Regions from separate parts of the Citrobacter pasteurii genome, predicted to be linked through region 2. Evidence: predicted binding sites of a transcription regulator. Region 2 holds the regulator's gene; each other region holds the start of a gene.
The links. The regulator Fur, encoded in region 2, represses iron uptake genes when iron is present. The targets are predictions, from matches to a motif close to ATAATAATGAGAACNACTATCAA.
Positions count from the first base shown of each region.

Region 1: a site for Fur is predicted at 6,433-6,455, ahead of exbB (tol-pal system-associated acyl-CoA thioesterase). Genes of this name have one in related genera too.
Region 3: a site for Fur is predicted at 3,367-3,389, ahead of sodA (superoxide dismutase [Mn]). Genes of this name have one in related genera too.

Region 1 covers NZ_CP077262.1:978,058-986,347, forward strand. Annotated here, with positions in the region: gene I6L54_RS04805 (DASS family sodium-coupled anion symporter) at 1-699, opposite strand, end outside; gene dkgA (2,5-didehydrogluconate reductase DkgA) at 888-1,715, opposite strand; gene yqhD (alcohol dehydrogenase) at 1,940-3,103, opposite strand; gene I6L54_RS04820 (AraC family transcriptional regulator) at 3,297-4,196, shown strand; gene yghB (DedA family general envelope maintenance protein YghB) at 4,287-4,946, opposite strand; gene metC (cystathionine beta-lyase) at 5,078-6,265, opposite strand; gene exbB (tol-pal system-associated acyl-CoA thioesterase) at 6,517-7,251, shown strand; gene exbD (TonB system transport protein ExbD) at 7,258-7,683, shown strand; gene I6L54_RS04845 (hypothetical protein) at 7,759-8,166, opposite strand; gene I6L54_RS04850 (hypothetical protein) at 8,168-8,290, opposite strand, start outside.
Region 2 covers NZ_CP077262.1:3,780,838-3,789,127, reverse strand. Annotated here, with positions in the region: gene tcuA (FAD-dependent tricarballylate dehydrogenase TcuA) at 1-411, opposite strand, end outside; gene tcuR (tricarballylate utilization LysR family transcriptional regulator TcuR) at 518-1,444, opposite strand; gene fur (ferric iron uptake transcriptional regulator) at 1,572-2,018, opposite strand; gene I6L54_RS18450 (ryhB-regulated fur leader peptide) at 2,011-2,097, opposite strand; gene fldA (flavodoxin FldA) at 2,308-2,838, opposite strand; gene ybfE (LexA regulated protein) at 3,119-3,406, opposite strand; gene ybfF (esterase) at 3,535-4,308, opposite strand; gene seqA (replication initiation negative regulator SeqA) at 4,505-5,047, shown strand; gene pgm (phosphoglucomutase (alpha-D-glucose-1,6-bisphosphate-dependent)) at 5,072-6,712, shown strand; gene kdpE (two-component system response regulator KdpE) at 6,812-7,489, opposite strand; gene kdpD (two-component system sensor histidine kinase KdpD) at 7,486-8,290, opposite strand, start outside.
Region 3 covers NZ_CP077262.1:94,803-103,092, reverse strand. Annotated here, with positions in the region: gene rhaB (rhamnulokinase) at 1-8, opposite strand, end outside; gene rhaS (HTH-type transcriptional activator RhaS) at 312-1,160, shown strand; gene rhaR (HTH-type transcriptional activator RhaR) at 1,292-2,140, shown strand; gene rhaT (L-rhamnose/proton symporter RhaT) at 2,137-3,171, opposite strand; gene sodA (superoxide dismutase [Mn]) at 3,461-4,081, shown strand; gene kdgT (2-keto-3-deoxygluconate transporter) at 4,318-5,301, shown strand; gene I6L54_RS00510 (dihydrodipicolinate synthase family protein) at 5,344-6,240, opposite strand; gene yiiM (6-hydroxyaminopurine reductase) at 6,393-7,067, shown strand; gene cpxA (envelope stress sensor histidine kinase CpxA) at 7,130-8,290, opposite strand, start outside.

The sequences.
Region 1 (8,290 bases), 2.1 Mb from region 2:
CAGCAGCGCCGCCATAAACCAACTGCCCCAGGTGAGTGTGACCCCCGCATTGGCCGCCAGTTTCACTGCCAACAGGTTGCCGGTATAGCCAGTCATAAAGAGCGCGGCGGTGACGTCGTTGACGTTGCCAATACAGGTGATAAGAAAGGTACCGATTTTACTGCGGGACTCATCTTCCGGGTTCGAATGGAAACTGCGCGCCAGGGAGTCGGCAATTGGATAGATGACGCCGCCGCAGCGTGCCGTATTGCTTGGCATTGCGGGGGACAGTATCAGGTCCGCAAACGCCAGCCCGTAGGCGAGTCCCAGCGTGCGCTTGCCGAGCAGGCGAATCATCTGCAGCGCAATACGTCGTCCGAGTCCCGTTTTGATAAACCCGCGGGCAATCATAAAGGCGACGACAATCAGCCAGATCAGCGAACTGTTCAGTTCGCTCAGTGCGGTGGTAATAGCGCCGCTGGCGGTTTTATCCCCGGCAGCATAAGCGAGGGCAAAAACGGTAATACCGATAATGCCGACTGCGCCAATAGGCAGAACTTTTGCCACGATAGAAGCAATGGTAGCAACGAAGATAATGGCTGAATGCCAGGCTGGCGCACTTAACCCACTGGGTGGGGTAAGCTGCCAGAGCCCGGCACAAATAAATAGTATAAGAATCAATGGGAGCCATTTGACGCCTTGCTGTGTTTTTTCCACCATGGTCACGCACCTATAGACATTTGTGATGTATTCATGAAAACAATATTATTACTGAATAATTAGTAAGTTATATTGCGTAATGCTGCACGTGGATGTGCCATAAATACATCTATAGTTGTGCGTTTATTGTTTCTTAATATTTCGGCAAGGGAAAAGCCCGACGGGAATGCCGGGCTGGAGAGGAGAGATTAACCGCCGAACTGATCCGGGTCAGGGCCCAGGCGTTTCCCTTGATCGAGTTTTGCGATTTCACCGAGTTCATCTTTGTCCAGGCGGAAGTCCCAGACATTGAAGTTCTCGGCAATACGGGCAGGGGTGACGGATTTCGGGATCACCACCAGGCCGCTATCCAGATGCCAGCGGATGACAATCTGCGCCGGTGATTTACCATATTTTTCAGCGAGGTCGCGAATGATCTTTTGATCGAATACATCTTTACCGCCTTGCGCCAGCGGGCTCCAGGATTCGGTCTGGATTTTATGTGTGGCGTTCCAGGCGTGCAGCTGGCGTTGCTGCATCAGTGGATGCAGTTCTATCTGGTTAATCACCGGCGGGACGCCTGTTTCATCCATCAGCCGCTGGAGATGGTTGATCTGAAAGTTGCACACGCCGATGCTCTTAATCAGCCCCTCTTTTTGCAAGTCGATCATGTTTTCCCACGCTTCAACGTAGTGATCGATCGCCGGGACAGGCCAGTGCATCAGGTAGAGATCGAGGTAATCGAGCTGGAGTTTCTCCATGCTTTCGAGCAACGCTTCCCGTGGGCGTTTCTGGTCATCATTCCACAGCTTGGTGGTAATGAATAACTCTTCGCGTGGCACGCCCGCATCGCGTATTGCTTTGCCGACACCTTCTTCGTTTTTGTACGCCGCAGCGGTATCAATTGAGCGATACCCTACTTCCAGCGCTTTATGAATGGCGGTGATGACTTCTTCGTTGCTTGCCTTCCAGACCCCCAGGCCCAGTTGCGGCATGACGTTACCATCCTGTAGCTTGATAATGGTTGGACCGGTCATAATTCCCCCCTACACTTAATCCTTCAGGCTGCCTCTTTGTTGGCTGCTTGCGTTTACCCCAGTCACGTACTTATGTACGCTCCCGGGGATTCACTCAATTGCCGCCTCGATGCATCATGAATGATTGGGTGTAAATTGAGTTCACCGGAGCAGCCCCCGGTGAGTTAGGTGTGACTTAAGCCTGGTATAAATAGCCAAAAACGAAAGTCGGAGGTTAAAAAACCTTAGCGGGCAGCTTCGTAAATCCGGCGGCTGACGTCCAGAGTAATGTCCTGATGTTCACCCAGTTTCGTGCCGCCATGCGCTTGCAGTTTTTCCAGCAGTGCCGGGATGGAGCTGCCATCCAGACCGTAGTCAGACAGGCGAGTCGGTACACCCATTTGTTCGAAGAACTGACGGGTGGCGGCAATCGCGGCATCAATGCGCTGGTCTTCGGAACCTTCGGTGATATTCCAGATGCGCTCTGCGTATTGCAGCAGTTTGGCACGCTTGGTATCGCGTTTTTCATTCCACAATGCAGGCAGGACGATTGCCAGCGTCTGAGCGTGGTCAAGTCCGTGCATCGCCGTCAGCTCGTGACCCAGCATATGGGTTGCCCAGTCCTGCGGTACGCCTGCGCCGATCAGGCCGTTCAGCGCCTGGGTTGCCGCCCACATGACGTTTGCACGTACGTTGTAATTTTCCGGCTCCTGCAACGCTTTTGGACCGTCTTCTATCAGCGTCAGCAGAATGCCTTCGGCAAAGCGATCCTGAATTTTCCCGTCTACCGGATAAGTCACATATTGTTCTACAGTATGAACAAAAGCATCTACCACGCCGTTGGCAACCTGACGCGGTGGCAGGGTATAGGTGTAAACCGGATCGAGCACAGCAAATACGGGCTGGACAAACGGGGTCATGAAGGCCAGTTTGTCGCCAGTCGTTTTGCGCGAAATTACCGCGCCGGAGTTAGATTCAGAGCCGGTTGCCGGCAGGGTCAGTACCGAGCCCATTGGGATGGCGCTTTGTACGTCGTTACCGTGGGTTTCCAGAATGCGCCACGGGTCAACACCGTCAGCATAATGTGCCGCTGCGGCGATGAATTTTGTGCCATCAAGAACAGAACCGCCGCCTACCGCCAGCAGGAATGTCACCTTCTCATCATGGACAATTTTTACCGCGTTCATCAGCGTTTCATAAGACGGGTTCGGCTCAATACCGCCAAATTCCAGCACGTCCAGGCCTTTCAGTGCATCCTGAACCTGTGCCAGAACGCCGGTTTTTTTCACGCTACCACCGCCGTAGGTAATCAGTACGCGAGCATTCTGTGGGATTTGGTCGCGCAGTTCTGCAATCGCGCCTTTACCAAACAGAATGCGGGTTGGGGTATGGAGATTAAAGTTGTTCATTGCTCGTTACCTTGTGTGGGTAAAAAAGAGGGTAGGCGAGTGCCTGCCTGATGGTGAACATTGTGGTCGTCAGAAGCGTTCCTCTCAATGCTCATTTCTGCCGATGTCTTGCCCATTTCTACAGACTACTGGAGAAAATGGATAAAAGTGCGCACTATATCAGGGTTGCAAATCAATGATGAAATGGTGCCCTATGAACCGTGATGAGATCTGTCTCCTGCTGACAGATAAAATTAACCAGCTGAAAAATAATGAAAATAAATTAAATGATCTGCTGCCTGATATTCGCTTACTGTATGGCTCTGAACCTGGGGGGCGCACACCAGTGATGTATCAGCCTGGCATTATATTTCTCTTTTCAGGATATAAAATTGGTTATATCAACGAGCGTGTCTTTCGCTATGATGCCAACGAATACTTACTGCTCACAGTACCTTTACCCTTTGAATGTGAAACTTATGCGACACCGGACGTTCCGTTGGCTGGTATCCGCCTGAACGTCGATATCCTGCAATTGCAGGAATTGCTGATGGATATTGGGGAGGATGAACTGTTCCAGCCCGCAATGGCGGCAAGCGGGATCAACTCCGCGACGCTATCCGATGAAATTCTCTGTGCAGCGGAACGCCTGCTGGATGTGATGGAACGGCCATTGGATGCACGTATTCTGGGAAAACAAATTATTCGTGAGATCCTCTACCATGTGCTGACCGGGCCGCGTGGAGGGGCGTTATTGGCGCTGGTCAGTCGCCAGACACATTTCAGTTTGATAAGCCGTGTGCTGAAGCGGATTGAAACCAAATACACCGAAAATCTCAATGTAGAACAGCTGGCGGCAGAAGCCAATATGAGCGTGTCGGCGTTCCATCATAATTTTAAATCGGTGACCAGTACTTCACCGTTGCAGTATCTGAAGAGCTATCGATTGCATAAAGCGCGGATGATGATGATTCATGACGGGATGAAAGCCAGTGCGGCGGCAATGCGCGTGGGTTATGAGAGTGCATCGCAGTTTAGTCGGGAGTTCAAACGTTACTTTGGCGTAACGCCTGGAGAGGATGCAGCCAGAATTCGGATGATGCAGGGGAGTTGATTTCTTGTCGGCCTGACAGGTACACCGTAGGCCTAAACGCTGTGCGCCATATGGCGAAATGCCGGAGAGTATCCGGCCTACGGATGCGGTTCAGGCGCTACAGTATTTTTTTTTGATCACCACAAACAGCGTTCCCAACAGACCTGCGGTTAACAGGGCGATTGGCAGGATCATTAAAAAGGTCATTACCTGATCTTCGTGGCGTTTAACAAACGGGATCATACTGAGCGCATAGCCGAAACTGGTGACCACAGTGACCCACAGCAGACCGCTCAGCCAGTTAAAAAACTGGAAGCGACGGTTAGGCAGCCCCGAAATCCCCGCCATGGTTGGCAGCAAGGTACGAACGAATGCCAGGAAACGTCCGGCCAGCAGCGCCATCAGCCCGTGTTGGTCAAACATACAGGTGGCGCGCTGATGATACTTTTCAGGTAATTGCGCCAGCCAGCCTTTTACCGTCCGTGTGTTGCCCAGCCAGCGTCCCTGAATGTAGCTCAGCCAGCAACCGAGACTGGCGGCGGCAGTCAGAATAGCTATGGTAGGTAAAAAACTCATCACGTCCTGAGCGATCAGCGCCCCTGCCAGCAATAACAGGCTGTCTCCGGGTAAAAAGGAGGCGGGCAGCAGGCCATTTTCTAAAAACAGTGTGGCGAACATAACGAAGTACACTACGCTCACAACATGCGGATCCGCCAGCGCGGCAAAATCGTGTTGCCAGAGCGCGGAGACAATATCTTGAATGACTACCATGGACTTTCCTGTGGAACAGCGTTTATGGGTGGATTGTACTCCTGAATTGTCCGGGATGCCTTGATCCCGGACGCAACAATTGCAGACTTTTCCACCAGAAGTGTCTGCATATATGTCCATCTATGGCAATTTTACTCGATTCGGGCAAATCCTGCGGCTAAATCAGCAATCAGATCGTCAACATTTTCTAAACCGATGTGTAAACGGATGAGCGTTCCGCTGAAGTCCACTTTGCCTTGCGGACGGATTGCCGCGATATGTTCCGGTTGGTTAGCCAGAATCAGTGATTCAAAACCGCCCCAGGAATAGGCCATGCTGAACAGGCTGAAGTGATCCAGGTAAGCAGACAGTTCTGCACTATCTAGCTTCTTATTCAAAACAAATGAGAACAGACCGCTGCTACCGGTAAAGTCGCGTTTCCAGAACTCGTGTCCCTTGCTGCCGGGAAGTGCCGGGTGATTCACGCGGGAAACCTGCGGATGGTCAGCCAACCACTCGGCGACTTTTAAACTGCTTTCATGGTGTTGGCGCAGGCGAACGCTTAACGTCCGCAATCCGCGGCTGGTCATATAGGCGGTATCGGCATCCAGCATTTGTCCCATCAGATAGGCGTTTTCACGCAGTTGATCCCAGCAACGGGCATTGGATACCGCTGTCCCAACCATGCCGTCAGAATGACCAATCAGATATTTGGTGCCTGCCTGAATAGAAATATCGATGCCAAAATCCAGCGCCTTGAACAGCACCCCGGCAGCCCAGGTGTTATCAATCATGATGATCGCGTCAGGCACTACGCTTCTGACTGCGGCAACAATGGCTGGAACATCATGAACTTCCATGGTGACAGAACCTGGAGACTCAAGAAAAACGACTTTAGTATTCGGTTGTATATGCTTCACAATATCCGCGCCGACCAGCGGATCGAACCAGCCGGTTGTCACGCCAAGCTTGCCGAGAATTTTGGTGCAGAAATCCTGACTGGGTTCATAGGCGGTATTGGTCATCAGCACATGATCGCCTTGCTCCACAAAAGCGAGGATGGTGTTGGCAACGGCAGCCGCACCACAAGGGAACAAGGCGCAGCCCGCGCCGCCTTCCAGTTCGCACATCGCTTCCTGCAGAGAGAAATGCGTCAGGGTTCCGCGACGTCCATAGAAAAGCGCGCCGTTAGCACGGTTATGGGTGGCTTGTTTTTTGGCCTCTACGGAGTCAAAAACCAGCGAAGAAGCGCGCTGGATCACGCTATTTACCGAACCCAGCGTGTACTTTTTACTGCGTCCTGCGTGCACGAGTTTGGTTTCAAGTTGTTTATCTGCCATGTTGTTCGACCTGTTTTTATACGTCTGGATGTCTAAACTAGCATGAATCGCATCTGCCGCGTCCTGCAGAATAGCCATAAAGTACAAAATATTCTCAAATCGATTTCTGGTAACTTTTTTACTGCGTGAGCGCAAGGAAAAGAAACCAAAGGTGCGGCACTATGTAAATAGTAATGAGAACGACTATCAATTCGACGTCGTTTTGATATCATTACGCTCAGATTTTGTGATTTGCGTCCTGGAGATACAGAGTGGGTAATAATTTGATGCAGACGGATCTTTCCGTCTGGGGTATGTATCAGCACGCCGATATCGTGGTTAAGTGCGTGATGATTGGGCTGATTTTGGCGTCAGTGGTCACCTGGGCTATCTTCTTTAGTAAGAGCCTTGAGTTCTTTACGCAGAAGCGCCGCCTTAAGCGTGAACAGCAACTGCTGGCGGAAGCCCGCTCTTTAGATCAGGCAAGTGAGATTGCCGCAGGATTCGATGGCAAAAGCCTGGGTTCTCTGCTGATTAATGAAGCGCAGAATGAACTGGAACTGTCAGCAGGCAGTGATGACAACGAAGGGATCAAAGAGCGTACCGGTTTCCGTCTGGAACGTCGCGTTGCCGCCGTTGGACGTCAGATGGGGCGGGGTAATGGATACCTGGCAACCATCGGGGCTATCTCTCCATTTGTCGGGTTGTTTGGTACAGTATGGGGCATCATGAATAGCTTCATCGGTATCGCGCAAACCCAAACCACCAACCTGGCTGTTGTTGCGCCGGGTATTGCAGAAGCTCTGTTAGCGACGGCGATCGGTCTGGTCGCGGCAATCCCTGCTGTGGTTATCTACAACATTTTTGCTCGTCAGATTGGCAGCTATAAAGCGATGCTGGGCGATGTCGCTGCGCAGGTGCTGTTGCTGCAAAGTCGTGACCTGGACCTGAGTGCAAGCGCGTCTGCACACCCGGTACGTGCTGCGCAGAAATTACGTGTAGGATAATGTTCCATGGCAATGAGCTTTAATGAAAACCTGGACGATAACGGTGAAATGCATGATATCAACGTGACACCGTTTATCGACGTCATGTTGGTATTATTGATCATCTTTATGGTGGCAGCGCCACTGGCAACCGTGGATGTGAAGGTCAATCTTCCTGCATCCACCAGTACGCCGCAACCGCGTCCGGAAAAACCGGTTTACCTGTCAGTAAAAGCCGATAACACCATGTTTATTGGTAACGATCAGGTCACCGATGAGACGATGATTAACGAGCTAAACGCGCTAACTGAAGGCAAGAAAGACACCACTGTCTTCTTCCGGGCAGATAAAACCGTTGACTACGAAACCATGATGAAGGTTATGGATACGCTGCATCAGGCGGGCTACCTGAAGATTGGTTTGGTCGGTGAAGAGACCGTGAAAGCCAAATAATCCTTGTTGCCGGGTACAGGTTTGACCTTACCCGGCAAGCTTCTCCTGATATCACTTCCCTGCAAGTCTCTTGCCTTATCTGTTCTCGTCCAGCGCTACCGTAGTGATTTTTGTGGGTTCGTAATTCCCTTCGGATAGCTTACGGGTCAGGCGCAGTGTGGCAGTTTCACGTGCAAGCAGATGCTGGTATGTGCTTTCCAGACGGGCCATGATTTTGTCCCGCAATTCTGGTTGCTGAGCGATGATGGCCTCGATAGTGGCACCGTAAATCTCTTCTTTGGCTTGCAGTGCGTAGATTTCATGACGATTTTGCCATTTCATCCGCACCAGCGCGGCGGGTATAGAAACCATCTCTTGAGCAAGGCTTTCCAGCGTCGCGTTTTTATTGGCTATCAACACAGACAGATTTTGTTTTAAGACAAACTCATCGCTTTTGTGGTTATCTAAAGCCAAATAAACATTATTATCTTCAACATCTTTCATTTTATTTCTCTTCCAGAGAATAAAAAATAGGATCGTTGGTTTCGCGAGTAATTAAATTAAGCCAAATTTTGTTGCCTTGTTCATTTATCATGGCTGTTTTTTTGGCCAAAATTTTACTTAATTC
Region 2 (8,290 bases):
GCTGCGATAATAGGCATTCACGAGGGCTTTCCCGCCGCCCATAAAAAAGGCGTTGGTTCGCGCGACATGCAAAGCGCCAGAGAGAGGAGGTTGAAAATTCACGCCGTGCTGGCGCATCCAGTCGCGGCATTGGGAAGAGGTACGGATCACCAGCCGTGCCAGTGCTTCGTTGGTATTACCTTCTGTTACACGCCAGAGATCCTGCCAATACTCCTCTTCAGGATAGCTTTCCACCAGGACATCCTGTGGCGCATCATGCATACAGCGTAAATTACGCGTGTGTTGGGAATTTCCTCCGCGCCATTCACGCGGAGCCGCCTCAAGCAGCAGTACCGAAGCGCCTTGCTCCCGGGCGGTTAAGGCGGCACATAGTGCAGCATTGCCGCCGCCAATCACCAGAACATCAACCATCGCATACTCCATTACCACTATTACCACTTAACCAATTGTTAAGTTTGTAATTAAAATGTATACGAGTAAGTTGTGGGGACGCTATGACGTGATGCTAAACAGCCCTTTAATTATTGTAAAGAATCGCACCTGGCCAGTGTCCAGATTCCACCAGTTGATGCATTACTTTGGTTAGTACCACACGGGCAGCGAGACCTGCTGGGGTGAGTTCATCGTCAGAAAGGCTGACCAAAAAGTTGGGGCGACTCAGTATTGGATTATGGATGCCGATCACTCTTAGCGTCTCTTTATCGAGATGGGAAATTGCCGCACCGGGCTGAAGTGTTGCTCCAATTCCGCTGCGAACGGCGTGCATCAGTAGCGTCAGGCCGTCAATTTCTGTGGCGATCTCAATGCGTAGCGCGTGTTCCTGACAAATCGCTTCCAGCCTGCCGCGCAGACCGTGGCCAGGGCTGGGCATGATCAATGGCATACGTGCCAATTGGGCTGGGGCAATATTGTCATCGGTAATATCAGCCAGTAGGGCATGAGTACCAATTAAAAATAGCCGTTCTTCGAGAATCGGTCTGGCGCTCCAGCGTAGGATCTTTTCTTTTTGAAATACCACCGCCAGATCAATCTGGCGGGTATTAATCATTCGCTCCAGGTTGCCAGAGAGGCTTTCCACTACATGCAGGCGGACATCACTATAGGTTTCTCGCATGGCGTTGATGAAAGGCATGCCGAGAACGGAAGCGGTACTGGGGGCCATGCCAACGCTGACGTGCCCGGAAAGTCTGGCCTCCCGTGCGGCGAGGATCGCATCGTCTGCGTGACGGAGCGCCAGCTGCGCCTGGGCGTAAAATGCCAGCCCGGCGCTGGTGGGCGTCACGCCGCGCGAGGTGCGTTGCAGCAGGCGAATAGCAAGTTCGTTTTCCAGACGCGACATCTGCTGGCTGAGTGCCGAAACCCCAATATTGAGATCGAGCGCCGCGCTACCCATGCTGCCGGTTTCGACAATGCGCACAAAATAACGTAGCTGGCGAAGTTCCATTTCGACTCTCCGGAAGGGACAATTGATTTTTACATTAAAGCAACACAAGAGTGGAGGGAAGGGGAAACGTACTGATAACGCGCATAAAAAAGCCAACCGGATGGTTGGCTTTTCAGAAAGCATTACATTACTTGCCGTCGTGCGCGTGCTCATCTTCGCGGCAATCACCTTCGGCGCAGTGACCGTAAAGATACAGGCTATGGTTGGTTAAACGAATACCATGTTTAGCCGCAATCTCACGCTGGCGCGCTTCGATGGAATCATCGCTGAACTCGACCACTTTGCCGCAGTCGAGGCAAATGAGGTGATCGTGATGATGCTGTTGAGTCAGTTCGAAGACGGATTTACCACCTTCAAAATTATGGCGGGTCACGATACCGGCATCATCAAACTGGTTCAGCACGCGATACACGGTCGCCAGACCAATTTCTTCACCCATATCGATCAGGCGTTTGTATAAGTCTTCCGCACTGACGTGATGGTTATCCGGTTCCTGAAGAACTTCCAGAATTTTTAAACGAGGAAGCGTTACTTTCAGGCCAGCTTTCTTTAATGCGGTATTGTTGTCAGTCATGCGGAATCTGTCCTGTAGCTAAACGATTCACTTCATTAACAGAAGTGACAGAAATTGCACTTGAGATAATGCGATTCATTATAGAACTGCCATGGCTAAATGAAAACTGCAAGTCTCTGGCATAAATTGTTAATCAAAACGTGGTATCGCCGACAAACACACTGTGCAACACCCGATTGGCATCCAGCCATTGTACAGGGTCAGACGAAAAAGTTACAAATTTGTAGCAATTATTTTGATTGGTTTTATCTATTGATGCGGCGCAGATGAATATCTACGCCGCACGAAATCAGGCATTGATGATTTCGTCGAGGTGCAGCTCTTCAGCGATCTGCTTAACCCATTTTTCTACGCGTTCAGCGGTCAGTTCCGGCTGGCGATCTTCATCGATAGCCAGACCGACAAAGTGGTCGTCATCTGCCAGACCTTTGGACGCTTCGAAATGGTAACCCGCCGTTGGCCAGTGGCCGACGATGGTGGCGCCGCGCGGCTCGATGATGTCGCGGATGGTGCCTAACGCATCACAGAAATATTCTGCGTAATCTTCCTGGTCGCCACAGCCGAACAATGCCACCAGTTTACCGTTAAAATCAATGTCTTCGAGAGTAGGGAAGAAGTCGTCCCAGTCGCACTGCGCTTCACCGTAGTACCAGGTTGGGATGCCGAGCAACAGAATGTCATACCCTTCCAGGTCTTCTTTGCTGCTTTTTGCAATGTCATGAACATCGGCTACGTCTTTACCAAGCTGTTTTTGAATCATTTTTGCGATATTTTCGGTATTACCGGTGTCGCTGCCGAAAAAGATGCCAGTGATTGCCATGAGTAAAATAACCTCTTGAAACTTATTGAAATGGTGGTGGCGCATTGCCCACGGATAAGGGCAATCATAGCAGAACAGTCCGGCATGCGGAAACAGCAAACACGCAGGACTGCACTCTGTGCTACACGATTTATGATTTATACCCGTCATACTTCAAGTTTCAGGTGCGTTGGCTTTCCTCGCTCACCCCAGTCACGTACTTATGTACGCTCCTGGAGATTCGCTGCGTCACCGCCTTCCTGCAACTCGAATTATTTAGGGTATGGAGCAGAAATTCAGACTAAGCCTGACCGCGCAACGCGGTGAGTTGGTTCATCAGCATCTCTTCGATGAGTTCACTGCGACTCATGTTGCGCGCCTCGGCCAGCTCGTTCAGAGCGTCAACGGCATCGGCGTTCAGTTTCAGTTCGACACGCTTAAGCCCGCGAACTTTGTCGCGTTTAAGCTGATTACGTTTATTAATACGTAACTGTTCATCACGCGAAAGCGGATTGGTTTTGGGTCGTCCCGGGCGACGCTCCTGCGCGAACAGATCTAATGTCGTACGGTCCGTTTGTTCTTTGGCCATGATCTTGGTGACTTCGGGGAAACAATCAGCCAGGCGTCCGCCCGGATGGATAGCGCGCCATAATACATCAGCAGGAGAGGCGCGCCAACGCCCACGCGCGTAATCACGCGCGGACGCTGAGTTTTTAATCAGTTAACCTGCTCGCTCAGATAACGACGGATGGCGCGCAGCACCGCCTCCGGTTTTTCTGCATGCACCCAATGCCCCGCGCCGGCTATAACGTGCGCCCGGGCCTGCGGGAATTGCGCCAGCAGTTGGTCACGATACGCTTCGGTAACATAGGGTGAATTGCCACCCGGGATAAACAGCGCCGGGTGTTCCCACGCCGGAATGGTCTCCCAACCGACGATATGAGGATATTGATCCCACAGCACGGGAACATTAAAGCGCCACTCGCCGTCAACAAAGGATTTCAGCAGAAACTGGATCACGCCTTCTTCTTGCAGGTGCTGACGCATAACGCTCGCCGCCTGCTGGCGCGAAGAGGATTGCGCGTCGGTGACTGCGTTAATGGCAGCAAAAATCTCATCGTGGCGGCGAACATGGTAGTCAACGGGAGCAATGTCGATGGCGACCAGCCGTGCGACACGTTCAGGAGCCAGCGCAGTCAGCGCCATAACGGCTTTACCGCCCATCGAGTGTCCAATAAAGATCGCTTTTTCAATCTGCCGATCGTCCAGCGTATCCAGCAGATCTTGCGCCATGGCCGGATAATTCATCTCCGGTGAACGAGGGGAGAGGCCATGATTTCGCATATCAACCTGGATGATGTCGTGATCGGCCACCAGATCGCGTGCCAGGATCCCGAGGTTATCCAGACTGCCAAACAGGCCGTGAACCAGGACGATGGGAGAATTATTGTGCGGGTTTTGCGCAGATTGCGCTCGGATATTCAATTTCATGGCAAAGTTCTTTTTTTCACACTGACGGGTTAGGGTATCATGTTGACCATTCTGCCACATGGCTGCAATAACTACGGTTACTCCGAGTTTTGCTGGTCACCAGGCTTGACGCTATCCGCTGTTAGGATTTGCCTTTACACTACAGCGTGTAAAGTCCTGACAACTTGTATTCAGCCAAACATTGCACTGGATTAAGATGAAAACGATTGAAGTTGATGATGAACTCTATAGCTATATTGCCAGCCACACCAAGCATATTGGCGAGAGCGCATCCGACATTTTACGGCGTATGTTGAAGTTTTCCGCCGCATCACAGCCTGTCTCTCCGGTAGTAAAAGAGGTCCGCGCCGTGCAACCTGTCGTGGAAGCCAAGCCGGTCAACCCCGCGAAAGACAAAGTGCGCGCCATGCGTGAACTGCTGCTTTCCGATGAATATGCGGAACAGAAAAAAGCAGTGAATCGCTTTATGCTGGTGCTGTCTACACTCTATTCACTGGATCACAACGCGTTCGCCGAAGCAACGGAATCGTTGCACGGACGTACGCGCGTTTATTTTGCAGCGGATGAACAGACGCTGTTGAAAAATGGTAATCAAACCAAACCGAAGCACGTGCCAGGCACGCCATATTGGGTGATCACCAATACCAATACCGGCCGTAAATGCAGCATGGTTGAACACATCATGCAGTCAATGCAATTCCCCGCGGAGTTGATTGAAAAGGTTTGCGGAACAATTTAATCCTTGCATTAGAGGGACCAGGCAATGGCAATCCACAACCGTGCAGGTCAACCTGCACAACAGAGTGATTTGATTAATGTCGCCCAGTTAACGGCGCAATACTATGTACTAAAACCGACGGCAGGGAATGCGGAGCACGCGGTGAAGTTCGGTACATCCGGGCATCGCGGTAGTGCGGGTCGTCATAGTTTTAATGAGCCGCATATTCTGGCTATCGCTCAGGCGATTGCCGAAGAACGTGCGAAAAACGGGATTACTGGCCCGTGCTATGTGGGCAAGGATACCCACGCGTTGTCTGAACCGGCATTTATCTCTGTGTTGGAAGTGCTGGCAGCGAACGGTGTTGATGTCATCGTGCAGGAAAATAACGGCTTTACACCAACCCCTGCCGTGTCGAATGCTATCCTGGTCCACAATAAAAAAGGCGGTTCGCTGGCTGATGGCATTGTGATCACGCCGTCCCACAACCCGCCGGAAGACGGCGGCATTAAATACAATCCGCCAAACGGTGGCCCGGCAGATACCAACGTCACCAAAGTCGTAGAAGACAGGGCTAATGCACTGTTGGCTGACGGTCTGCAAGGCGTGAAGCGTATTCCGCTGGATGCCGCGCTGGCGTCCGGTCATGTTAAAGAACAAGACCTGGTTCAACCCTTCGTGGAAGGGCTGGCAGATATCGTTGATATGGCGGCAATCCAGAAAGCGGGTCTGACGCTGGGCGTTGATCCACTGGGTGGTTCTGGTATTGAATACTGGAAACGTATCGCTCAGCACTACAACCTGAATCTGACCCTCGTTAACGATCAGGTCGATCAGACTTTCCGCTTTATGCATCTTGATAAAGACGGCGCCATTCGTATGGACTGCTCCTCCGAGTGCGCGATGGCCGGTCTGCTGGCGCTGCGTGACAAGTTTGATTTGGCATTTGCCAATGACCCGGACTATGACCGTCACGGTATCGTAACGCCGGCTGGACTGATGAATCCGAACCACTATCTGGCGGTCGCGATCAACTACCTGTTCCAGCATCGCCCACAGTGGGGCAAAGATGTCGCTGTGGGTAAAACACTGGTGTCCTCCGCGATGATCGATCGTGTGGTGAACGACCTGGGACGTAAACTGGTCGAAGTGCCGGTGGGTTTCAAATGGTTCGTTGACGGTCTGTTTGACGGCAGCTTTGGCTTCGGCGGCGAAGAGAGCGCGGGCGCGTCCTTCCTGCGTTTCGACGGTACACCGTGGTCAACTGACAAAGATGGTATCATCATGTGTCTGCTGGCGGCTGAAATTACCGCAGTGACCGGTAAAAACCCGCAAGAGCACTACAACGAGCTGGCTGCTCGCTTTGGCGCACCGAGCTATAACCGAATTCAGGCTGGAGCCACTTCCGCGCAGAAAGCGGCGTTGTCTAAGCTCTCTCCGGAAATGGTGAGCGCCAGCACGCTGGCGGGCGACCCGATCACTGCGCGTCTGACGGCAGCGCCAGGCAACGGCGCATCGATTGGCGGCCTGAAGGTCATGACTGATAACGGTTGGTTTGCCGCACGTCCGTCCGGCACCGAAGACGCTTACAAGATCTACTGCGAAAGCTTCCTCGGTGAAGAACATCGCAAGCAGATTGAGAAAGAAGCGGTTGAGATTGTCAGCGAAGTATTGAAAAACGCATAAATCACCCGCCGGATAAGACGCTAGCGTCGTCATCCGGTATGAATGATGAAAAAGCCGGATAGCGTATCAGCTGATCCGGCTTTTTTATTCAGTGCATATTCACGGCATAAACCGATAACCAATCCCGGTTTCGGTGAGAAAATGACGCGGACGGGCCGGGTCCAGTTCCAGCTTCTGGCGCAGGTGCCCCATATAAATACGCAGATAGTGACTGTGTTCGACGGCGTTTGGTCCCCAAACCTGATTCAATAACTGACGTTGCGTCAGCACCTTCCCGGCATTATTCAGCAGTACCGCTAACAAGCGAAACTCAATCGGCGTCAAATGAATCTCTTCGTCACCTCGGTGTACGAGGCGGGCGGCGATATCCACTTTAACATTAGAAAAATGCACCACCGGTTCGGGAGAAGTCCCGCTGGCGTGGCGACGTAATGCCACACGCAATCGCGCCTGTAGCTCGCCAATACCAAAAGGTTTACTGAGATAGTCATCGGCTCCGGCATCCAGCGCGGCGATTTTATCGCTTTCCTCACTGCGGGCTGAAAGCACAATCACCGGAATCGCGCTCCATTGACGCAGGTCGCGAATAAAATCAATGCCGTCGCCATCCGGCAGGCCAAGATCGAGAATGATGAGATCGGGTTTTCGCGTGGCGGCTTCCAGCAGACCACGTTGCAGCGTTTCCGCTTCAAATACACGTAGCCCATCGGCCTCCAGCGCGGTGCGCAGAAAACGGCGGATGGCCTGTTCATCTTCAACAATCAGTACGTTCGTCACATATCCTCATGAAAATCTTCAAGTTCAGGGGGAATTTCCTGGGGCAGTGTAACACGAAAACATGCCCCTCCCTGCGCGCGATTGTGGACAGAAATAGTCCCGCCATGCACGTCCACAATGGCCTGACAAATTGCCAGCCCCAGCCCAACGCCCGGCACCGATGACTCTTTATTTCCCCGAGAAAATTTGTCAAAAACGCGCTGTTCCATACCCGATGGAACACCCGGCCCATTATCCCAGACGTCCAGTTGCAGGTGTTCGCCATCGACGCTGGCATTAATACCGATCTGCGCCTGTGGACCCGCGTATTTGACGGCGTTCTCCAGCAGGTTAATCAACACCCGTTCAAAGAGCGGGCCATCGACGTGAATCAATGTCAACGGTTCTGGTAACGACAGATTTATCGGGGCAGAGAGACCTGGCTCCAGCATCTGCAGAGCGCTGCCGACCACCTCTTCCAGCGTTAACCACTCCTTCTTAAGATTAAAGCCGCCAGACTGAATTCGCGCCATATCCAGCAGGTTATTCACCAGTCGGGTCGTGTTCAGGACGTGCTGGCGAATTTCGCTGGCCTGGCGCGCGTGCGGCGATCCTTCGCTTGCCAGATCCAGCGTTAAGATTTCTGCCTGGCCGAACAACACCGTCAATGGCGTGCGCAAATCGTGGGACAGGGCAGCGAGCAGGGCGTTGCGAATACTTTCGCGCTCGCTGGCAAAGCGGGCCTGCTCTTCGCTGGCGGTTAGCGTCAGGCGCTCCAGCGCACTGGCGACCAGTAAAGTGAAGGTTTCCAGCAGGCGTTGC
Region 3 (8,290 bases), 1.2 Mb from region 2:
AGAGTCATAGCGAGGTCCTTCTGAGTTTCATTGCACTCAGTCTAAGAACCCGTGAAATGGCGTACCTTCTTGTTAGTGACAGCGACAATACGCGGCTGGCAGCATGGCAAAGGTGAACGTGATAGCGTTCACAGTTTCTACTAATAGGGACGATTTCACCTGATGTGACCCCTTCCGCAATTCCCGATCTTTCCCGCTATTTCTTGAAGAATTGACCGTGTTTACGCACTTTGGCGTCAAAAATTTAAGGTGAGGGTGATAACCCTTAATTACTATTCAGCCATGTCCATTTGATCGGGGGGGATGTCATCATGACCGTATTGCATTGCGTGGATTTTTTTCCGACAGGTAAAGCGCCCGTGGCGATTGAGCCCCGGCTTCCTCAGCCTGCTTTTCCAGAGCATCATCATGATTTTCATGAAATTGTAGTGGTTGAACATGGTACGGGAATTCATGTGTTCAATGGACAGCCTTATACCATTGGCGGGGGAACGGTGTGTTTTGTCCGCGATCATGACAGACACTTATATGAACATACTGACAACCTGTGTCTGACCAATATTCTGTATCGTTCCCCGGATGCATTTCAGTTTTTGTCCGGGCTGAATCAGTTGTTACCCCAGGAGTTGAATGGGCAATATCTGTCACACTGGCGGGTGAATCAGAGCGTGTTGCTGCAGGTTCGGCATCTGGTGGGGCAAATGGAAAATCTTGGAGAGGCAATGGATACGCCAACAGCGGCAAACCGTGAGATCTTGTTCATGCAGTTGTTGGTGCTGTTGCGTAAAAGCAGCCTGATGGAAGCGGCAACAGATAATGATGCGCGGCTGAACCAACTACTGGCATGGCTGGAGGACAATTTTGCCGATGAAGTGTGCTGGGAAGCCATAGCCGAGCAGTTTTCGCTCTCTTTACGTACTTTGCACCGCCAGCTTAAACAACAGACCGGGCTGACGCCACAGCGCTATCTCAACCGCCTACGGCTTATCAAAGCCCGCCATTTGCTACGTCACAGTGATGACAGCGTGACGGACATCGCTTATCGCTGCGGGTTTGGTGACAGTAACCATTTTTCGACGCTGTTTCGCCGGGAGTTTAACTGGTCGCCGCGCGATATCCGACAGGGACGCGATGTCATTACTGGAAGCAGCCTCCAGTAACGCGAAAGCTATCAACGTTTTTTACCGCCGAATCTCAGATAATCTTGTTCCTTAACGCCGGATGGCGGCTACGCCTTATCCGGCCTACAGATTACGTGACACGTAGCCGCTATCCGGCAGGGAATATTGTGATGGCGAATCAGCTAATCCTTTTGAAATCAGACTTTTTTGCGCATGAGCAGCAGGCTGTCGCCGTGGCCGATCGTTATCCGCAGGATGTCTTCGCTGAGCATACTCACGAGTTTTGCGAGCTGGTGCTGGTCTGGCGCGGCAATGGCCTGCATGTTCTCAACGATCGCCCGTACCGGATAACCCGTGGCGATCTGTTTTATATCCGTGCCGAAGACAAACACTCCTACACCTCAGTTAACGATCTCGTCCTGCAAAATATCATTTACTGCCCGGAACGGCTGACGCTGAATGTCGGCTGGGAAAGCGCGATCCCAGGATTTAACGGCTCGCCGCGACAGCCCCACTGGCGGCTTGGTAGCGCGGGTATGTCCCAGGCCCGGCAGATAATTAGTCAGCTTGAGCATGAGAGTAATCAGCGTGACCCGCTGGCTTTTGAAATGGCCGAGTTGCTGTTTGGGCAACTGGTGACTCATTTCAAACGGCACCGCTATGCCACGGATACGCTTCCATCGACATCAAGTGAAACGTTGTTGGATAAGCTGATTACCGCGTTGGCCGGGAGTCATGAACATGCCTTTGCGCTGGATAAATTCTGTGAGCAGGAACAGTGCAGTGAGCGAGTTTTGCGTCAGCAGTTTCGCAGCCAGACCGGGATGACCATCAACCAGTATCTCCGCCAGGTACGGGTTTGCCATGCTCAGTATCTGCTCAAACACAGTAGGCTGATGATCAGTGAAATTTCTATGCGCTGCGGCTTTGAAGACAGTAATTACTTTTCGGTGGTATTCACGCGAGAAACCGGGATGACGCCGAGCCAGTGGCGTCATCTCAGCAGCCCGCATGATTAACTGGCCATCCCCAGACCAACAATATTTGCCGCGAGAATAATGACCACGCAGCCGAGGCTCAGTACGCTGATCGGACGGCGGCCCGCGTTTTTCCACTCTTTCAGCACCAGACCAACAATACCGCCACACAGGACATAGAAGCTCATGTGCAGCATCCAACTGACATAATCATACTGCGCCGGAATGCGAGCGTGGCCCCAGGCGTAGAAGAAAAATTGCAGATACCACATCAGGCCACCGAGCGCGGACAGTAGCACGTTGGTAATGATCAGCGGTTTGGCTAACGAGAAGTCGGCTTTTATCGAAAGATCTTTCACTTTTGCCAGACGAATAAAACAGAAGCCCAGGTTGACTAACGCGCCGCCGCCCATGATGACGACATAGCTTGGTAGCGCGACATACAGCGGATCAACGCCCAGCGCGGCGGCGGCATCGTGCATGGGTTTCGCCGCGTTCATCGCAAAGGACATCCCGGCAGAGAAAATGCCGCACATTACCGCCAGCACCAGCCCCTTCTTCAGGTTGAACTCTTCTGCTTTGATGCCCATTTTACGTTCTTTCAACTGTCCTGCGCGGGTCACAATGCCCACGCCGATCAGCGCGACCAATACGCCCAGTAGCGTCATGCGCCCGCCATCGGTGTTGATCAGCACATCAAAGTTACCGTTGATGATAGGGGTCATCAGCGTGCCGACAATCAGGGTAATACCAATCGCAATACCAATCCCCATCGACATGCCGAGATAGCGCATGGTCAGGCCATAGTTGATATTACCGATCCCCCACATCGCGCCAAACAGGAATACCGGTGCCAGCGTGGAGAGGCTGAAAGAACTGAAGTAGGCCCAGAAGTTGGGAAGCAACATGGCGCTGATGGTCCATGGCAGGATAAGCCAGGAGACGATCCCGCCAACCGACCACATCGTTTCCCATGACCAATGTTTGACTTGTTTGAACGGGGCATAGAAACAGGCTGCACTGGCTGCACCTATCAAATGCCAAAGAATACCCATCGTAATCGCGTTACTCATGACTGAATCCTCGTTATTTTTTATCGTCGGTCATAACCCCTCCGACACAACGAGTTTAAAAATTACGCAGATTATTAACCTTTTGACGATTGCCGCCTTTGTCCTCTTGTTGGCAATCATCACGTTAACTGGGTGATTTGGCTCACATCTTCAGCAATGGTGATGAATAATTAAAACCATGTAAAAAGTACGGCATTGATAATCATTTTCAATATCATTTAATTAACTATAATGACCCAACTGCTTACGCGGCGTTAACACTGGCCGCCCGACAATACTGGAGATGATTATGAGTTATACACTGCCATCCCTGCCGTACGCTTATGATGCCCTTGAACCGCACTTCGATAAGCAGACGATGGAAATCCACCACACCAAACACCACCAGGCTTACGTAAATAATGCTAATGCTGCGCTGGAAAGCCTGCCTGAATTCGCGAGCCTGTCCGCTGAAGAACTGATCACCAAACTGGATCAGCTGCCTGCGGATAAGAAAACCGTTCTGCGTAACAACGCGGGCGGTCACGCTAACCACAGCCTGTTCTGGAAAGGCCTGAAAACCGGTACCACGTTGCAGGGCGACCTGAAAGCGGCTATCGAACGTGACTTCGGTTCTGTTGACAACTTCAAAGCTGAATTTGAAAAAGCAGCAGCAACTCGTTTCGGTTCCGGCTGGGCGTGGCTGGTGCTGAAAGGTGACAAACTGGCTGTTGTTTCCACTGCTAACCAGGATTCCCCGTTGATGGGTGAAGCAATCTCTGGCGCTTCCGGCTTCCCGATCGTGGGTCTGGACGTTTGGGAACACGCTTACTACCTGAAATTCCAGAACCGTCGCCCGGACTACATCAAGGCGTTCTGGGACGTAGTGAACTGGGACGAAGCTGCTGCACGTTTCGCTGCAAAAAAATAAGTTCGACGCGTTAACTAAGCCCCTGCAAGCGATGCTTGTGGGGGTTTTTTTGTGATCAAAATCAATATAAAAACAATGATCCATTTAAATTGAAACAAGGTTTTATTATGTGGGTGAGATCACTTTTATAGTCTCTACGAATGTCTATCTTCTTTTCATCAAGACGGGCGCATCTCAAAAGCAAGATGCAGTCGCCCATAAAAATTGCCCCATTTTTATGTCTACAGGTGATGGAAATGCAGATCAAACGTACGATAGAGAAAATCCCAGGCGGTATGATGTTGGTGCCGCTGTTTCTGGGCGCGTTGTGTCACACCTTTTCCCCCGGCGCCGGGAAATACTTCGGCTCATTTACCAACGGTATGATCACCGGTACGGTGCCGATTCTGGCAGTCTGGTTCTTTTGCATGGGAGCGTCGATTAAGCTGAGCGCTACCGGAACCGTACTGCGTAAATCCGGCACGTTAGTGATAACTAAGATCCTGGTGGCGTGGGTGGTTGCGGCGATTGCATCGCGCATTCTGCCTGAACATGGCGTGGAAGTCGGGTTCTTCGCCGGGTTGTCCACGCTGGCGCTGGTGGCCGCTATGGATATGACCAACGGCGGGCTGTATGCCTCGATTATGCAGCAGTACGGCACTAAAGAAGAGGCCGGGGCGTTTGTCCTGATGTCGCTGGAATCAGGCCCACTGATGACCATGGTGATTCTGGGAACCGCAGGGATTGCCTCGTTTGAACCGCATGTGTTTGTCGGCGCGGTATTGCCGTTCCTGATTGGCTTTGCGCTGGGGAATCTGGACCCTGAACTGCGGGAATTCTTCAGTAAGGCCGTGCAGACGCTGATCCCTTTCTTCGCCTTCGCATTAGGTAACACCATTGATTTGAGCGTGATTGCACAGACCGGCGTACTGGGTATTCTGCTGGGCGTGGCGGTGATTATCATCACCGGTATCCCGCTGATTATTGCCGATAAACTGATTGGCGGCGGCGATGGTACGGCAGGAATTGCAGCTTCCAGCTCTGCGGGGGCGGCGGTCGCCACACCGGTGCTGATTGCGGAAATGGTTCCGGCGTTTAAACCCATGGCACCGGCGGCAACCTCTCTGGTGGCGACGTCAGTGATTGTAACCTCCATCCTCGTGCCGATTATCACGTCCATCTGGTCGAAAAGAGTCAAAGCCAGAGCGGCGGCAATCGATATGCGCAACGCGGTGAAGTAACGTGATTAAGCCGGATGGTTTGTACCATCCGGCTTAACCGTTTTAACCCTTGATTACAAACACCTCATCAATTGTTCGACACTCACTTTCATTCAGCTCCCCGCCTGCATTACGCGAAACCCCGGTGCAATAGCCAAACTTACGCGATACCACGGTTTTGATGGTGGTGACGAAATCCTCACCGATGGCGTAGATGGACATGTAGGTACCAATCTGGTCCTGAATATCGCGAAGTGCAGCCAGATCCCCCTGCTTAAATGCTTCTCGTGCGCTGACAAACAGCTCCGGCATGACGTTGTTTAATCCTGAAATAATCCCCGCGCCACCTGCCAGCAGGTTAGGAATATAGTATTCGTCATAACCCGACAGCACCGCAAAATCTTCCCGCACGGCACGTGTTGTCTGGATCATGCTGCGGGTGTGGGACTGGCAGTCCACGGTATCTTTAATGCCAGCAAAGTTCGGGAATTCAGCTGCCAGCGTGGCAACCAGTTCAGGCGTTAAATCACAACCGGTTCGCGCCGGGAAGTTATAGGCAAACCATTTGCCGCTGAGTTTCTGCCCCAATTGACGGAAGTAGCTCAGGAGCTGTTTCGCCGTTTGCCCGTAATAGTAAGGTGGTAGGATCATCACGGCATCGTAACCGGCGCGATACGCTTCCTGTGCCATCAACAGCACATCGTTCTGGCAAGTGGATGAGACGTTGGCGACCATCTTCAGCGAGCTCATGGCACGGGCTTCACGGATCAGCAACAGCCTTTCTTCGAGCGTAAAGGAGGCAAATTCCCCGATGCTGCCCATCAGCAAAATTACGTCGATTTTGGCCTCGGTAAGGCGTTTGAGATGCTGGCTCAGACCGTTAAGATCGATCTTGCCGTCATTGTCCATTGGCGTAATGGAAGGACACCAGACGCCAGCAAATTGCGATTGACCAGTCACGTTGTCGACTCCTTAATTGAAATGATGTTTCAAAACCAGATTACATTGATAGCATGTGTCCCTAAGTTTCATGTGAACCGTGCTCTCATTTTGAGCGACTGGGGTAAAATAAATATGGTGTAATGGGAGAAATTTATCGGGAGAGGGAACAGATGCGATATCCGGTCGATGTTTTTACAGGCAAGATTCGGGACTACACGGGAAGCCGTCCCAGCGCGATTGCTAAAGTTCAGGTTGATGGCGAGCTGATGCTGACCGATCTGGGGCTCACGGGTGATGAACAGGCGGAGACTAAAATTCACGGCGGGCCGGATCGTGCGTTGTGCCACTATCCGCGTGAACACTATCAGCACTGGATACAAGAATTCCCCGAACAGGCGGAGTTATTTGTCGCCCCTGCTTTTGGAGAGAACCTCTCCACAGAGGGGCTGACGGAAGAGAATGTCTGTATCGGTGATATCTTCCAGTGGGGCGAAGCGCTGATTCAGGTCACGCAGCCACGCTCGCCGTGCTTTAAGCTGAATTTCCATTTTGGCATTAGCGACATGGCAAGCCAGATGCAGGAGGCGGGCAAGACGGGTTGGCTGTGCAGCGTCATTGCTCCCGGGCTGGTATCGGCGGACGCGCCGTTGATCCTGGCGTCACGCGTGAGCGACGTCAGCGTGCGGGAGGCGATTGCCATTGCCTGGCATATGCCGTTTGATGACTCGCAATATCACCGGTTATTGTCGGCTGCCGGGCTATCGAAAAGCTGGACCAGAACGATGCAAAAGCGTCGTTTAAGCGGCAAAATCGAGGACAATTCCCGCCGTTTGTGGGGGAAATAATTCTTCCAGTCCGTGGAGGCCGGATGAGGCATTTACGCCGCCATCCGGCACCACAGAGAGACTCAGGAACGCTTATACAGCGGCAACCAAATTACCAGCCGTAAACCACCCAGCGGGCTGTCCTCGGCCTTCACCCAGCCGCGATGCTGCTGGATTGCGGTTTCCACAATAGCCAGACCCAGACCCGTTCCGCCAGACTCGCGATCGCGGGCCTCATCGGTACGATAGAACGGACGGAAAATCTGTTCTCTGTCTTCAGGGCTAACTCCTGGGCCGTCGTCGTCCACGGTGATGGTAATCCCGTCGATATCCACCGAGAAGCCCACTTCGATCTTCGTATGTGAATAGCGCAGGGCATTGCGCACAATGTTTTCCAATGCGCTTTCCAGTGCGTTCGGGTTGCCATACAGCGGCCACGGACCCGGCGGGAAATTCACTGTCAGCGATTTACCCATCTGCTCGGCTTCAAAGGCGGCGTTATCCAGTACTTCGCCCCACAGCTGATTGGCTTTCACCGTTTCACTGACCAGCGCGTTCTTCTGCTGATTACGCGACATCACCAGCAGGTCGTTGATCATGCTGTCCAGCCGATGTGCTTCAGTTTCAATCCGCTCCAGCTCTTTGCTCTCACCGCTACGACGGCGCAGCAGCGCAGTCCCCAGTTGCAAACGTGTGAGTGGCGTTCTCAACTCGTGAGAGATGTCCGACAGCAGGCGTTGCTGCGTGGTCATCATGCGTTCCAGCGCGGTCACCATCTGGTTAAAACTGGCACCTGCTGCCAGAAATTCCTGCGGGCCGGCTTCCAGTTCCGGATGCTGACGCAGGTTACCCTGTGCCACCTCATCTGCCGCATTTTTCAACTTACGCGCCGGTTTCGCCAGGCTCCATGCCAGCCAAAGCAGCAGCGGCGAGCTGACGAGCATGGTGACGATCAGTAACAACAGCGGTCGGTCGAACAGCAGGTTGATAAAGTCAGATTGTGAGCTGCTGGCAGGTCGAATGAGATACAGCTGGTAGTTATCTTCACCGTCTCTGACGGAGAAGGGCCCGACCATCTCAACGCGACCATATTTTTTCTTTTGCGGATGGTCGGCGTTATCGGCCTGACCAATAAAGTTACGAATGATCTGCATTTCGTTGCGTTCTGCACCGATCACACGTCCTTCTGTAGTAACAAGCAATAACCGCTGCCCTGGCGGCGCCCACTTGTCTATTGCCCGAAA